Regions from separate parts of the Allobosea sp. RAF48 genome, predicted to be linked through region 2. Evidence: predicted binding sites of a transcription regulator. Region 2 holds the regulator's gene; the other holds the start of a gene.
What was found. The regulator PhoB, encoded in region 2, activates phosphate uptake and scavenging genes when phosphate is short. The targets are predictions, from matches to a motif close to TGTCATNNANCTGTCAT.
Positions count from the first base shown of each region.

Region 1: the regulator PhoB is predicted to act here: its motif matches at 4,929-4,945, upstream of AB4Z10_RS06970 (BtaA family protein).

Region 1 covers NZ_JBFRDZ010000003.1:151,794-159,173, forward strand. Annotated here, with positions in the region: gene AB4Z10_RS06950 (AsmA family protein) at 1-538, opposite strand, end outside; gene AB4Z10_RS06955 (FAD-binding oxidoreductase) at 675-2,114, opposite strand; gene AB4Z10_RS06960 (thioesterase family protein) at 2,318-2,884, shown strand; gene AB4Z10_RS06965 (class I SAM-dependent methyltransferase) at 2,953-3,621, opposite strand; gene AB4Z10_RS06970 (BtaA family protein) at 3,618-4,883, opposite strand; gene msrB (peptide-methionine (R)-S-oxide reductase MsrB) at 5,087-5,515, shown strand; gene AB4Z10_RS06980 (acyl-CoA dehydrogenase family protein) at 5,630-7,282, opposite strand.
Region 2 covers NZ_JBFRDZ010000015.1:163,108-170,487, reverse strand. Annotated here, with positions in the region: gene pstA (phosphate ABC transporter permease PstA) at 1-754, shown strand, start outside; gene pstB (phosphate ABC transporter ATP-binding protein PstB) at 794-1,600, shown strand; gene phoU (phosphate signaling complex protein PhoU) at 1,684-2,403, shown strand; gene phoB (phosphate regulon transcriptional regulator PhoB) at 2,420-3,118, shown strand; gene AB4Z10_RS24405 (hypothetical protein) at 3,217-3,396, shown strand; gene AB4Z10_RS24400 (DUF3175 domain-containing protein) at 3,651-3,935, opposite strand; gene AB4Z10_RS24395 (SpoIIAA family protein) at 3,952-4,338, opposite strand; gene AB4Z10_RS24390 (LysR family transcriptional regulator) at 4,393-5,316, opposite strand; gene argH (argininosuccinate lyase) at 5,411-6,826, shown strand; gene AB4Z10_RS24380 (amino acid ABC transporter permease) at 6,823-7,380, shown strand, end outside.

The DNA of each region.
Region 1 (7,380 bases), on a different contig from region 2:
CGCCCTCGAAGCGCCAGGGGCCTGCAAAGCTGACGGCGGAAACCTCCGCGGCGATGGGCGTCAACGTGACCGCCGGCTTGCCCGGCTCTCGCCAGATCAGGGCCGAACGGCTGATCCGCAGCCTGTCGAGCCGCGCCTCGGCCGGAAGGCCCTTGCCGGTCCGCTCCGGCAGGCGGATCGCGCCGGTATCGTCGAGGGAAAGCGAGATCGTGGCCCCGTCGATCTCGGCTTCGGAGAAGCGGAATTCGCCGCGCGCCATCGCGGCCAGCGCCAGTTCGACGGTCACCTGCTCGGCGGCCGCCGCGCTGGTCATGCCATCCCCGCCGCCGATCCGGACGTTCTCCAGCGAGATGCGCGGCGAAGGCAGCAGGCGCAGGCCGATGGCGCCGCCGATCTGCGTCTCGACTCCGAGCGCCTCGCTCAGCCTGGTCTCGATCTGCGGCCGGTAGACGCGCCAGTCGACGAAGCCGGGGCCGATCAGGGCCGCCAGCAGCGCCAGCACCAGCAGGCCGGCCAGAACTGTCAGGCTTTCACGCAACGTCCGCTTTCTATCCCTGTCGCAATGGTGTAGCGCCGCCGGCCCGGAACCGGCGGCCGCCCGCGATCATGCCGGCAAGTCGCGGCAGGATCACGACATTTCGCGAAGGGCGCCCGCAGCGCAAGCCGCGCCGATGTCACAGGACGATGATTTTTCCGGGATTGAGGATGTTCTGCGGGTCGAGCGCACGCTTCAGCGTCCGCATGACCGCGAGCGCTTCCGCCCCGTGCTCCTGCTCGAGATACTTCATCTTCTTCTGGCCGACGCCGTGCTCGCCCGTGCAGGTCCCGCCCATTGCCAGCGCGCGCTTCACCAGCCTGTCGATGAAGGCCTGGACCCGCTCCACCTCGGCCTTGTCGTTGAGATCGACCAGCGGCTGCGTGTGGAAATTGCCGTCGCCGACATGGCCCGCGATCGGCGCGATCAGCCCGGAGGCCTCGATGTCGCGCTTGGTCTCCTCGACGCATTCGGCCAGTTGCGAGATCGGCACGCAGACATCGGTCGCGACCGAGTCGAAGCCGGGCCGCAGCGCCTTCGCCGCCCAATAGGCGTCATGGCGCGCCTGCCAGAGCTTGGAGCGGTCCTCGGCCTTGGTCGCCCATTCGAAGGGACCGCCGCCATATTCCGCCGCGATCTCGCCGAAGCGCTCGGACTGCTCGGCCACGCCGGCTTCCGTGCCGTGGAACTCGACGAAGAGCATCGTCGTCTCCGGCAGGCCGAGCTTGGCATGCAGGTTGACACCGCGGATCATCACGTCGTCGAGCAGTTCGATGCGCGCAACCGGCAGGCCGGTCTGGATGGTCAGGATCGTCGCGTCGCAGGCCGCCTTCACGGATGGGAAAGGGCAGACGCCGGCTGCGATCGCCTCCGGGATGCCATGCAGCTTCAGCGTCACCTCGGTGATGATGCCGAGCGTGCCTTCCGAACCGACGAGCAGGCGGGTGAGGTCGTAGCCCGCGGACGTCTTGCGGGCGCGGGTCGAGGTCTTGACGATGGAGCCGTCGGCCATCACCGCCTTCAGCGCCAGCACATTGTCCTTCATCGTGCCGTAGCGGACGGCGTTGGTGCCGGAAGCGCGCGTCGCGGCCATGCCCCCGATGGAGGCGTCCGCGCCGGGATCGATCGGGAACATCAGGCCCTGGTCGCGAAGATGCTCGTTGAGCTCCTTGCGGGTGACGCCGGCCTCGACCACCACGTCGAGATCCTCGGCGTGGACCGCGATGATCCGCTTCATCTGCGACATGTCGATGCAGATGCCGCCATAGACCGCGTTGACATGGCCCTCCAGCGAGGTGCCGGTGCCGAAGGGGATGACCGGCACGCCATGGGCGGCGCAGAGCTTCACGATCTCGGAGACTTGCTCCGTGCTCTGCGGGAACACCACCGCATCGGGCGGCAAATTCGGGATCCAGGTCAGCGTGTGGCCGTGCTGCTGGCGCACCGCCAGGCTGGTTACGAGCCTGTTGCCGAAGCGCGCGGCCAGCGCCTGCGTCACGGCCCCAACGGCTTCCGGCGACGGGGGCAGCGCTGCAGCAGAGGCAGGGCCGTCATGAAGGGCGGTGGCGGGCAGGCTCATTGTCAAGATCCGGTTTTGGCGCTTAGACTTGGAACAGATCGGTTTCGCAATCGGTTACGGTCCGACATGATCCGGCTTTATTCGTCGGAGCAAGATGCTGACGCCGATTGCGACCGGTGCATACTAGATCACGAGACGAGGAAATGGGCAGCCGCAATTCTGCGACGGCCCCTTGAACGAGGCGCCTGACAGGGAGGGCGATCATGGCAAACGATACACGCGCTCCGGCGCTCTTCTTCTCGCCCTTCGTCTCGTCGGCGATGCGGGTCGAGCCGCAATGGATCGACTACAACGGCCACCTCAACATGGCCTATTATCATGTCCTGTTCGACCGTGCGGTGGACGAAGTCTTCTCGCTCGTCGGCCTGACGCGGGACTATGTCGAGACACGCCATGCCTCGACCTTCACCGCGGAATGCCACATCCTCTACAAGCGTGAGCTGACCGACGGCGATCTCGTCCGCGTCACCGCCCAGCTCATCGACTTCGACGACAAGCGCCTGCACTACTATCTCGAGATGCGCCACGCCCATGAGGGTTGGCTCGCCGCGACGAGCGAGAACCTGTCGCTGCACGTCGATATGGTCCATCGCAGGGTCGTGCCCTTCCCTGCCGACATCCTGGCGAATCTTGCCTTGATGAAGGCGGCCCACAGCATGATGCCGCTGCCAGCCACGATCGGTCGCATCATCGGCATGCCGAAGAAGTCGGCGATCCGCGTCGAGGAAGCGAACGAAGAGCGCGAGCCCGAGGTCGAGACGCGGCACTGAGCGGTGTTGCCCGATCAGGCGTAGCTCGGGATTTCTGCTTCACCTCCGCAGGCGCGCCGCTACGCAGCCTAGCGGCTGCGCGTGACGACGGCATGCATCGCATAGCCGCGATACGGCGCGCCGAGCCGGCATTCGGCTCCGGCAGCTTCCGCCAGCGCCCGCACAGCTCCCGGCAGATCCTCGCGTGGCGTGACATGGAAAAGGGCGAGCCAGCGCAGCAGCACCGCCTTGAACGCCGCCGGAAGCCCGCTCTGGTCGCCGAAATCGACGATATACAATGAGCCGCCCATGTTAAGGCGGCGCAGCGCCTCGGCGACGACACCCTGCCAGGGCGGGATCATCGACAGCGCATAGGAGATCACGATCCGGTCGAAGCCCTCAAGGCCGAACAGCGCCTGAGGATCGAAACCGGTGGCGTCTGCCTCGGCAAGCTGGATCCGATCTTCCAGCTCCGCCCGCGCCACCGAAGCGTGCGCCGTCGCCAGCATCTCGCTGGAGACGTCGAGCCCGTAGCAGGCACAGGACGGGTAGCGTCTTGCGATCTGGATCAGGTTGCGCCCGGTGCCGCAGCCGATCTCCAGCACGGCGGCGCCGGGAGGAGGCTGCAACCCGTCGATAAGCTGGTCGCGGCCGAGCAGATAGAACTTCCGGCTGGCGTCGTAGATATGCCGTTGATGCCGATAGATCCGGTCCATCAACCCGGCGGCCGAGCCGCCCGGCGCCTCGGCCGCGCTCACCGGGCCGCCCCCTTCAGCACATAGAGGTGGAAGCCGCCATAGATCGCCGAGCGGTCCTGCCGGCAGAGATCGCGGCTGCGCTCCTCCTCGTACTGCCACTGATCGAGGATCGCCGCCGGCACCCGGCCCGGCAGCAGCCGCTCGTCGGCCGCCGTGCGGAAGATCACCCGCGCGCCCGGCCGCGCCGTCCGCGTGATCTGCGACCACAGCGCCGTGAGGTCGGCGTCGTTCATCCAGTCCTGCGCATCGAGCAGCACATAGGCGTCGCAGCTTTCGGCTGGTTGGTCTTCGAGAACGGCCGTGATCGCGCTCTGGCGATAGGAGACGTTCGGGGCGCGCTCCTTCACCGCCGCGAAATGCCGCGGCTGCAGATAGGGCGGGAAGGCCGCATCCGGCCCCTCGCCATAGCGCCGGCCGAAAGCCTGCTGGGCGAAGTAGTTCTCCTTCATGTCGAAATCGCAGGCCAACCGCTCAAGCCTCAGCTTCAGCGCGCCGAGGATCCCGTCTTCGCCATCGGCGGCGAGCGCCTTGTACTGTGCCGGCGGGATGCCGAGCCCGTAGAGCGAGGCCGGCTGGCGCACGAGCCAACGCACCAGCTTGCGCTCGAAGACCGGCGCGAGATGCTGCTCGTAGAGCGCACGCTGCTCGGAAAGGTCGCGCGCCGCCAGCATCATCAGCGGGTTGCCGCCCAACGCCCGCGCCAGCACATGGCCCGTGCCGATGAAACGGCCGAGCAGGCCGTAGCGATAGAAGCCCTTAGCGAAGACGTTGATCCGACGCTGGCCGTTAAGGCCCCGCCCCTCCCAGTAGCCGCGCGAGACGGCGTCGAGATGATCAGCGATCTCGCGGTCGTAGACGCCGACGTTGCCGCGCACGTTCGCCCGGCCGAAGAAGCGCAGGAAGTCCTCCTGTCGCTCCATCCGCGCCAGCGCCGCAAGCTTCAACCGGCCGAGCGCGATATGCGCGGCATTGAGATCGACGGCGCTGACGCGGATCGGCGCAGCCGTCAGATAGGAAAGGATGTTGCAGGAGCCCGACGCGATCGCCACGACATGGTCGTCGGCCTTGAGCTGCAGCGCCGCCATGTCGACGACCGGATCTTCCCAGATCTGTGGATAGACCAGGCCGGAGAAGGCGCGGGCGAACAGCCATTCCAGCATGCCCGCCTTCGACAGCTTCTTGCTGCGTCGGACGGCCAATCCCAGGCCCGAGCTCGTCATGCGGCGGGCCGCGCGCGCCGTTTGCGTCGCCTGTTGCGTCACCGGTTTTCCTCCCTTTGCGGGTGGCGGGGCTGCTAGAGGAGTCGCGTGACGGTCAGGTGACGAAGCCCCGGCGATTGCCACGGCCTCGTGAAATCGTCTTGGATCGGCGGGGCTGAAATTCAGCGCGCGAGACGCCATATTGCCGGCACGAGAGCCGATGAGGTGGCCACCGCCCCGGCCGAAAGGAGATCGCAATGGGTCTGATGAGCATGTTCGGCGAGCCGAAGAAGCAGGACGAGACCTTCCCCTTCCAGCTGACTGACGCCGAATGGCGCGAGCGCCTGACGCCCGAGCAGTATCAGATCCTGCGCGGCCACGGCACGGAGCGGGCTGGCTCCTGCGCGCTCAACTACGAGAAGCGCGCCGGCACCTTCTCCTGCGCCGGCTGCGGCCAGAAGCTATTCAGGTCGGGCAAGAAATTCGAGAGCGGCACCGGCTGGCCGAGCTTTGACCAGCCGCTCGAAGGCGCGGTCGAGACCAGCGAGGACCGCAAGTTCGGCATGGTCCGCACCGAGGTCCATTGCGCCAATTGCGGCGGCCATCTCGGCCACGTCTTCCCCGACGGCCCGCCGCCCACCGGCCTGCGCTACTGCATCAACGGCGTGGCGATGAATTTCGAGCCGGAAGCCTAGCAAAATCGCTCCGCCGTCATGGTCGGGCTCGTCCCGACCATCCACGTCTTCGCTGGTCGAAGACGGAGTTCGAGACATGGATGCTCGCCACAAGGGCGAGCATGACGGCCCGCTCTACGAAACGGCCGGCACGGCCCGCCGCGCCAACGCCGCCGCATCTACCATCGGCGGCAAATCCCCGAACTGCCCCGACCAGCCCTCGCCCAAGCGCGTCGCCACAAAGGCATCCGCCACCGCAGCGGGCGCGAACCGCAACAGCAGCGAGGCTTGCAGCGCCAGCGCCAGCTTTTCAGTTAGCCGCCGTGCCTGCCCCTCATTGCCGATCAGTTCCGGCAGCTCGCCTTCCAGTCGCTTCAGCGCCGCATCGTAGCGCCGATCCGCTCCCGCAGCCGTCAACAACTCCGCCCGCAGCACGTCGACCGCCCCTTCCTCGCGCGCCAGCGAACGCAGCACATCGAGACAGATGACATTGCCCGAGCCCTCCCAGATCGCGTTGAGCGGCGCCTCCCTGTAGAGCCGTGCCATCGGGTTCTCCTCGATGAAACCATTGCCGCCATGGCATTCCAGCGCCTCGGTGACGACGGCCGGCGCCCGCCGCGTGATCCAGTATTTCGCGATCGGCGCCCCCACCCGCGCCAGCAGCCGCTCGCCGGCCGACTCCTCCTGCCGGTCGAGCGCCGCGAAGAGCCGGAAAGCCAGCCAGGCAGCGGCCTCTGCCTCTATGGCGAGGTCGGCGAGAACGTTCTGCATGATCGGCTGGTCAATCAGCGCCTTCTGGAAGGCGCGCCGGTGCTGCGCGTGATGCGCCGCGAGCGAAACCGCCATCCGCATCAGCCCGGAGGAGGCTGCGGCGATGTCCAGCCGCGAATTGTGGTTCATCGAGAGACCCGTGCGGATGCCCCGCCCCGGCTCGCCGATCAGACGACCGATGGCGCCGCGGAACTCGACCTCCGATGAGGCATTCGAGCGATTGCCGACCTTGTCCTTGAGCCGCTGGATCGCGACGCCGTTGCGCGACCCATCCGGCAGCCAGCCCGGCACGACGAAGCAGGAGATGCCCTCCGGCGTGCGCGCCAGCGTCAGGAAGACGTCGGAATGCGGCACCGAGAAGAACCATTTCCGGCCGTGCAGCGAAAACGTGCCGTCGCGATTTTCCTCGGCAACGGTCTGTGTCTGGCGCAGATCCGAGCCGCCCTGCGTCTCCGTCATCGCCGTGCCGACGGTCGCGCCGGTCTTGAGATGCGCCGGTCCTTGTCGAGCGTCATAGCGATTGGAGGTGACGAGGGAACCCCACTGCTCCCAAATCAACGCGTCCTGTTTCAGCACCGGCACGGCAGCATAGGTCATGCTGATCGGGCAGCAGATCCCGCTCTCCCCGCCGTACCAGAGATATTGCAGCGCGGCGCGGGCCACCTGCGCGCCGGGCCCCGGACGGTTCCAGGCCAGCGCATGCGTCTCCTGCCCGATGGCGAACCCCATCAGCTCATGCCAGGCCGGATGGAAGGCGATCTCGTCGATGCGATTGCCAAAACGGTCGAAGGCCCGAAGCTCCGGCGTGTGACGGTTGGCGAGATAGGCCAGTTCCTGCACGCGGGCCGAGCCGACCGTGCGCCCCGCCTCCTGCAGCCGCTCGCGCGCCCAGTCGGCCCCGAAGGCCGCGACGATGCCGGGCAGCACCGGATCGGCCAAGAAGGCATCGTAGTCGGCCAGCACAGGCACCTGATTGATGACCTCCCAGCCGCCGGATCGCGACACGACATCAGTCATGGGCGCCTCCTCTCCACACGCGAGCCCTCATCCTGAGGAGCAGCCGCAGGCTGCGTCTCGAAGGATGATCCAGATCGCGGGAGAACCTCAAGGAGGCT
Region 2 (7,380 bases):
GTTCTGGATCCTCGGCATGCTGCTGGTGAAGGGTATCGGCGGCCTCTCGCTCGCCACCTTCACCGCGGTCACCCCCGGCCCGGGCACGGAAGGCGGCGGCCTCGCCAACGCCATCGTCGGCTCCTTCGTGCTGACCTTCCTCGGCATTGCCATCGCAACCCCGATCGGGGTTCTCGCGGGCACCTGGCTCGCCGAATACGGCAGGGGTTCCAAGCTCGCGCACCTGATCCGCTTCATCAACGACATCCTGCTCTCGGCGCCGTCGATCCTGATCGGCCTGTTCGTCTACGTCATCCTGGTCGAGCCCTTCCGCGGCTATTCCGGCTGGGCCGGCGGCGTCGCGCTCGGCATCATCGCGATCCCGGTCATCGTGCGCACCACCGAGGACATGCTGAACCTCGTCCCCGGCCCGCTGCGCGAGGCGGGGGCCGCGCTGGGCGCGCCGCCTTCGGTCGTCATCACCTCCGTGACCTGGCGTGCGGCGAAGGCCGGCATGATGACGGGCATCCTGCTGGCGCTCGCCCGCATCGCCGGCGAGACGGCGCCGCTGCTCTTCACGGCTCTGAACAACAATTTCTGGTTCTCGCCCTCGCTCGCCGGCGGCGTCTCGAACCTGCCCGTCACGATCTATCAGTTCGCCTCCGCTCCCTACGAGAACTGGCAGCAGCTCGCCTGGGCGGGATCGCTGATCATCACGGTCTCGATCCTGCTGCTTTCGCTCATTGCCCGCCGCGTCGTCGCTGGCGGCAAATAAGACTTGAATCCAACCCGGTCGCGCCCGACCTTGAGGACCATGTCGATGCTTTCGACCCTTGAACTCTCCCCGCAGACGCTCGATGCCGAGGCGCCCGTCCGGATCGCGGTGAAGAACCTCGATTTCTACTACGGCGAGCACAGGGCGCTGAAGAACATCAATCTCGATTTCCGCGACCGGCACGTCACCGCGCTGATCGGCCCGTCCGGCTGCGGCAAGTCGACCCTGCTGCGCATCTTCAACCGCATCTACTCGCTCTATCCCGAGCAGAAGGCCACCGGCGAGATCCTGCTCGACGGCCGCAACATCATCTCCAACGACGTCGACGTGAACGAGCTGCGCTCGCGCGTCGGCATGGTCTTCCAGAAGCCGACGCCCTTCCCGATGTCGATCTACGATAACGTCGCCTTCGGCATCCGCCTCTACGAGAAGCCGCCGAAGTCCGAGCTCGATGACCGTGTCGAGGGCGCGCTGCGCCGTGCCGCGCTGTGGGACGAGGTCAAGGACAAGCTGAAGAGTTCCGGCATGGGTCTCTCCGGCGGCCAGCAGCAGCGCCTGTGCATCGCCCGCACCATCGCGCAGAAGCCGGAAGTGATCCTGTTCGACGAGCCGACCTCCGCGCTCGACCCAATCTCGACCGGCAAGATCGAGGACCTGCTGGAACAGCTGAAGAGCGACTTCACGATCGCGATCGTGACGCACAACATGCAGCAAGCTGCACGCATCTCGCAGTACACCGCCTTCATGTATCTGGGCGAGGTCATCGAGTTCGCGCCGACCAACACCATCTTCATGAACCCGGCCAAGAAGCAGACGCAGGACTACGTCACCGGCCGGTTCGGCTGAGCCGCGGCAGAGTTCTTTGTTTGTCGCATTTTCTTCGCGCGAACCGGTCCGATTTCGCTTGAAAATGCTTTGAGGATAACGCCATGACCGACCACATCGTCCGCTCCTACGACACCGATCTCGAAGGCATCCGCCGCAGTCTTGCCGAAATGGGCGGCATGGCCGAGCGCATGCTGGGCGACTCCACCGTGGCGCTGGTGCGCCGCGACACCGGCCTCGCCCAGAAGATCATCACCGCCGACCAGCGCCTCGACAACCTGCAGCGGGACGTCGAAGAGAAGGCGGTGCTGACCATCGCCCGGCGCCAGCCGCTCGCGAACGACCTGCGCGAACTGATCTCGGCGATCCGCATCGCGGCCGACATCGAACGCGTCGGCGATCTCGCCAAGAACATCGCCAAGCGCGCCGTCGCCATCGCCGGCCAGTTCCAGCCGCCGCACCGCGCCGTGGTCGGGCTCGAGCACATCAGCCGCCTGGTGCAGGCGCAACTCAAGGACGTGCTCGACGCCTACGCCGCAGGCAACGAGCAGAAGGCGCTCGAGGTCTGGCGCCGCGACGACGAGATCGACGCGCTCTACACCTCGCTGTTCCGCGAACTCCTGACCTACATGATGGAGGATCCGCGCAACATCACCTTCTGCACGCATCTCCTGTTCTGCGCGAAGAACATCGAGCGCATCGGCGACCACACCACCAACATCGCCGAGACGATCCATTACCTCATCACCGGCGACTCGCTCGACGTGAACCGGCCGAAGCTCGACACGACCAATATCGAAGTCGAGGCGGTCACGGGCAGCTGAGGCGAGGCAAGGAATCATGGCCGCACGCATCCTGATCGTCGAGGACGAGGAGCCGCTGACCCTGCTGCTGCGCTACAATCTCGAAGCCGAGGGCTTCGAGGTGGACAGCGTGGCGCGCGGGGACGATGCGGAGCTTCATCTGCGCGACCACACCCCCGATCTCGTGCTGCTCGACTGGATGCTGCCGGGCCTCTCGGGGATCGAGCTTTGCCGCCGGCTGCGGTCGCGACGCGACACCGAGCGCGTGCCGATCATCATGCTGACCGCGCGTGGCGAGGAGACCGAGCGCGTGCGCGGGCTCGCGACCGGCGCCGACGACTATGTGGTGAAGCCCTTTTCGTTGCCGGAGCTGATCGCGCGCATCCAGGCGCTGCTGCGCCGCGCCAAGCCGGGCCATGTCGCGGGACTGCTTGCCGCCGGCGACCTCGAACTCGACCGCACCACACGGCGCGTCCGCCGCGCCGGCAGCGAGCTGCATCTCGGCCCGACCGAGTTCAGGCTGCTGGAGTTCCTGATGCAGGCGCCCGGCCGCGTCTATTCGCGCGCCCAACTGCTCGACGCCGTCTGGGGCCGCGACGTCTATATCGACGAGCGCACCGTCGACGTCCATGTCGGCCGGCTGCGCAAGGCGATCACGCCCGCCAATACCAAGGACCCGCTGCGCACCGTGCGCGGCGCCGGCTACGCCTTCGACGAGACTTTTGCGCGCAGCTGAGCGGCGCTCCAGCTCTCCTCTTCATCGCGACTGGCGATGAACCTTGCCTGCTCGCTCGCGTTGACCCCGAAGGTCAGCGCGAGCCAGAGGAGGTCGCCATGAGCAAGATGCGCCCATCCCGCCGGCCAGTCGAAGCGACAAGGGCCCGGGCGAGCCGGATCATGCCGGGCACGATATGCGCAGCGCTAGGAGGTGGCGAGCGCCGCCCGAGCCAGCATGACCAGCAGGGCAACACCCGCATCAACACGAGCCATCAGGGTCTCCAGCAGGATCGTTGAGGAGGCTGCCCCATGCTGGCCTCGACGAAGGCGCCGCGAAGCATCCGGCACGGCGGCCGGGCTCGTCCCATGAGAATGCGGAGAAGCCGGCGGACATCCGCAAGCCGCCTGCCGACGACGAAACCCGGCAGGTTCGCGTTTTCGGGCGGTGGTGGCGAGCGCGACAGCCATCGCTCGCATGATCCGGCCCGCAAGGGTGGCGGCCCCGCGAGAAGCCCCCTACAGGACGATCCCTGAAGGGGCCGGCAGGAGCCTCAGCCCTCTCGGTAGAAGAGGCGGCGCAAGCTGTGCTTGGCCGCTTCCAGCGTCCTGCGCCGCTCGGCCGGCAGGTTCCGGCCGGCGCGGTTGATGTAGAAAGTCAGCATCGACATCGCCGAGCGATAGGGGCTCGACTTGCGGAGCCGGCTGTGTTCAGCCGACCGCTTCAGCGAACGTGCGATCCGTCGCGGATCGCCCTGCTTGAACACCGCCTTCTCAAGATCGAGCGCGTTGCTCCGGGTGGTGATATCGGCCGACCACCTGCGTTTGTGGGCAGTCATGGCGTCCTCCTGTCGGTCAGGCGTTTGGCCCGCCCTCGATGTCACCGGCCCAGGTCAGTGCGGTCTCGTACTCCTCCGGCTTGAAGGTGCGGACGGTCACGAAGGGGATCGCTGGGTTGAGCAGGTCGACGAAGGCGGCAAGCCAGCCCCTGTCGGTGATCACCGCCTCGCGCGGGAAGCGCTGCAGCTCCCAGAGCTTGCCGAGGCTGTAGCGCGCATCCTTCCAGGCGGCAGCCAGGGTCATATCGGTGAAATCGGTGAGGTCGGCGAGGATGCCGACCTTCTCGTGTCGCGCGAGCTTCGCCTCGATATCGGCCATGATCCCATCGAGATCGTCACTGGTCAGCGTCTGCGACAGGCGGTAGGCGCCGACATGGTCCGGGGCAGGCAGAATGGTGAACATGGCTCCTCCTTGCTCCAGACAACGCGGGGCAAGAGCGGAAGTTTCGCCCGATGATCAGGCCGCTGCGGGCGCACGGGTGGCGGCGTCGAACCGGGCCGCTTCGGCGCGCAGCCAGCCGACGAATTCATCGAGGCCGGGGCGTTGCGGCTGGCCAACCGGGAGGGTGAGCCAACAGCCCGTCGCACTGGTGAAGCCGAGGCCGAGCGGGTTGATAAGCGCGCCGGAAGCCAGCTCGTCGGCGACATAGCAGCGCGGCATCAGAGCGACGCCCAGCCCGGCGACGGCGGCGCTGGTGATCACGGAATAGTAGCCGTAACGCACGGTGTGCTCGGGCACCGCGCCGCGCAGGTCGTGGGCCTCGGTGAACTCGGCCCAGAAGGTCGGCATCTGGTAGTGCTGCAGCAGCGTCATCTTCTGGATATCGGCGGCACGACGAAAGCCGCCCATGCGCTCGACCAGGCTCGGCGCGGCGACGAGGGCAACGTCGCGGCCGAAGAGGTAATGCGCCTCCTTGCCGGGCCAGGGCGGGACGCCATGGGCAATGTCGAGATCGGGCTCCTCGGTCTCGCTCTCGCTGACATAGTTGGTGAACTGGACGTCGACGCCGGGATGCGCCGCAGCGAAGGCCGGAAAGCGCGACATCAGCCAGCGCTCGCCGACGATGGCGACCATGTGCAGGCGGATCGGCCGGGCAATGGCGCTGCGCTCGGCGAGGCGCCGGGCGCCCCGCTCCATCTGCTCCAGCGCGGCTTCGGCATAGGGCAGATAGATCGCGCCGGCCTCGGTGAGCTTGAGGCCGAGCGGGCTGCGGTCGAACAGCACGGCACCGAGATGGTGTTCCAGCGACAGGATCTGCTTGGAGACGGCACTCTGCGTCAGGTTGACGACCAGGGCGGCGCGGGCGGTCGAGCCCAGCCTTGCAACCGTGGTGAAAGCTCGCAAAGCGGTCGATGACGGAGGAGGCCGGCCGGCGGCCATGGGGTATTCCTTTTTGGACTATCGCTGCGGAGATCGTTTCGTTTGCCGGGCTTTCGGTCAAGAGGCCATTCTTCCCTAACGGGAGGACAAGCTCATGAACCAGACGACGCGCCTGTGGGGTGGACGCTTCCGCAAGCCGCCCGATCCGCGGCTGATGAAGCTGTCGAGCGCGGCCGGTGAGCACGCGAGGCTGGTGCCGCAGGATGTTGCGGGCGGCAAGGCGCATGCGGCCGAACTCGGACGCGCCGGGCTGCTGACGGCGCAGGAGCTCCAGACCATCCTGACCGCGCTCGACGCGATCGCGCGGGACACGGTCGAGGGGCGGATCACGCCCGGCCCGCAGGACGAGGATGTCCATACCTTCATCGAGCGCATCCTGACCGAGCGGATCGGCTCGACGGGCGCCAAGCTCCGGGCAGGGCGCTCGCGCAACGACCAGGCCGCGAACAATCTCAAGCTCTATCTGCGCGCGAAGTCGCGCTCGCTCGCGGCGATGCTGGCGGAACTCCTGACCGCGATCGCCGATCAGGCCGAGCTGCATGCGGCCTCGGTCAGCCCCGGCTTCACCCATCTCCAGAGCGCCCAGCCGGTCACCTTCGGCCATTGGCTGATGGCGCATGGCCAGGTGCTGATGCGCGACGCCTCGCGCCTGACCGACTGGGAAAAGCGCTCCGGCCAGTCCCCGCTCGGGGCGGCGGCGCTTGCAGGCTCGGCGATCACGCTCAATCCCGAGCTCAGCGCCAAGGCACTCGGCTATGACGAGCCGTTCGAGAACTCGGTCGACGCGGTCGGCGCGCGCGACCATGTCGCGGAATTCCTGTTCGTCGCGGCGATGCTGACGACCAACCTGTCGCGGCTCGCCGAGGAGGTGACGCTGTGGGCTTCCAGGCAATTCGCCTGGGTGACGCTGGACGATGCCTTCGCCACCGGCTCCTCGATCATGCCGCAGAAGAAGAACCCGGACATCGCGGAAATCTCGCGCGGCCGGGCGGCGCGGCTGACCGGCGACCTCGTCGCCATGCTCGGCGCATTGAAGGGGCTGCCGCTTTCCTATAACCGCGACCTCGCCGAGGACAAGCGCGCCGCCTTCGACGCAGTCGACGTGCTGGAAGAGGTGCTGCCGGCCTTCGCCGGGCTGATCGCCAGCATGAGCGCCGACGCCGAGACGATGCGCGCCCAGGCCGGTTCCGGCTTTGCGCTGGCGACCGAGGTGGCAGATCATCTCGCCCGCAACGGCGTGCCTTTCGCCGAGGCGCATGAGATCACGGGGGCGCTGGTGCGCTATTGCGAGGAACTGGGCCGGGAGCTTGAATCGCTCGACGCCGTCGATCTCAGGGCGGTCGATCCGCGGCTCGATGCCGGGGTCCTCGACCATCTGACGCTCGATGCCGCGGTCGCTGCGCGCAGCGGCCATGGCGGCACGGCGCCCGACCGCGTGCGCGAACAGATCGACCGCTTCCGCGGCAAGCTCGCCGCCCTCGAAACCTGGAGCCGGGAGACGGGCCAATGAGCGTCGCCACTTCGCCGATCAGCAGCCGGGATCTCGCCCAGGTCTCGCATCTGAGAATCGTGCCGCGGCGCTTCTATGGGCGCTGGGTCGCGGCCGCGGCGATCGTCGCCATCCTCGTCTGGCTGGTCATGGCCTTTGTCGAGGGCGACATCGCCTGGCCGGTGGTCCGGCAGTTCTTCACCGCGCCGGCGATCATCGCGGGCCTCGGCAACACGCTGATCATGACGGTCTGCGCGATGACGCTCGGCGTCGTGCTCGGCGTGATCTTCGCCATCATGTACATGTCGCCGAACCCGGTGCTGCGCGGCGTGGCGCTGTTCTACATCTGGTTCTTCCGCGGCACGCCGCTGCTGCTGCAGCTCCTGATCTGGTTCAACCTGGCGCTGGTCTTCCCGACCATCGGCATCCCCGGCCTGTTCTCCTGGCGCACGATCGACATCATCGGGCCGTTCATGGCGACGCTGCTCGGGCTCGGCATGAACCAGGGCGCCTACACTGCCGAGGTGGTGCGCGGCGGTATCCTCTCCGTCGACCAGGGCCAGACCGAGGCCGCC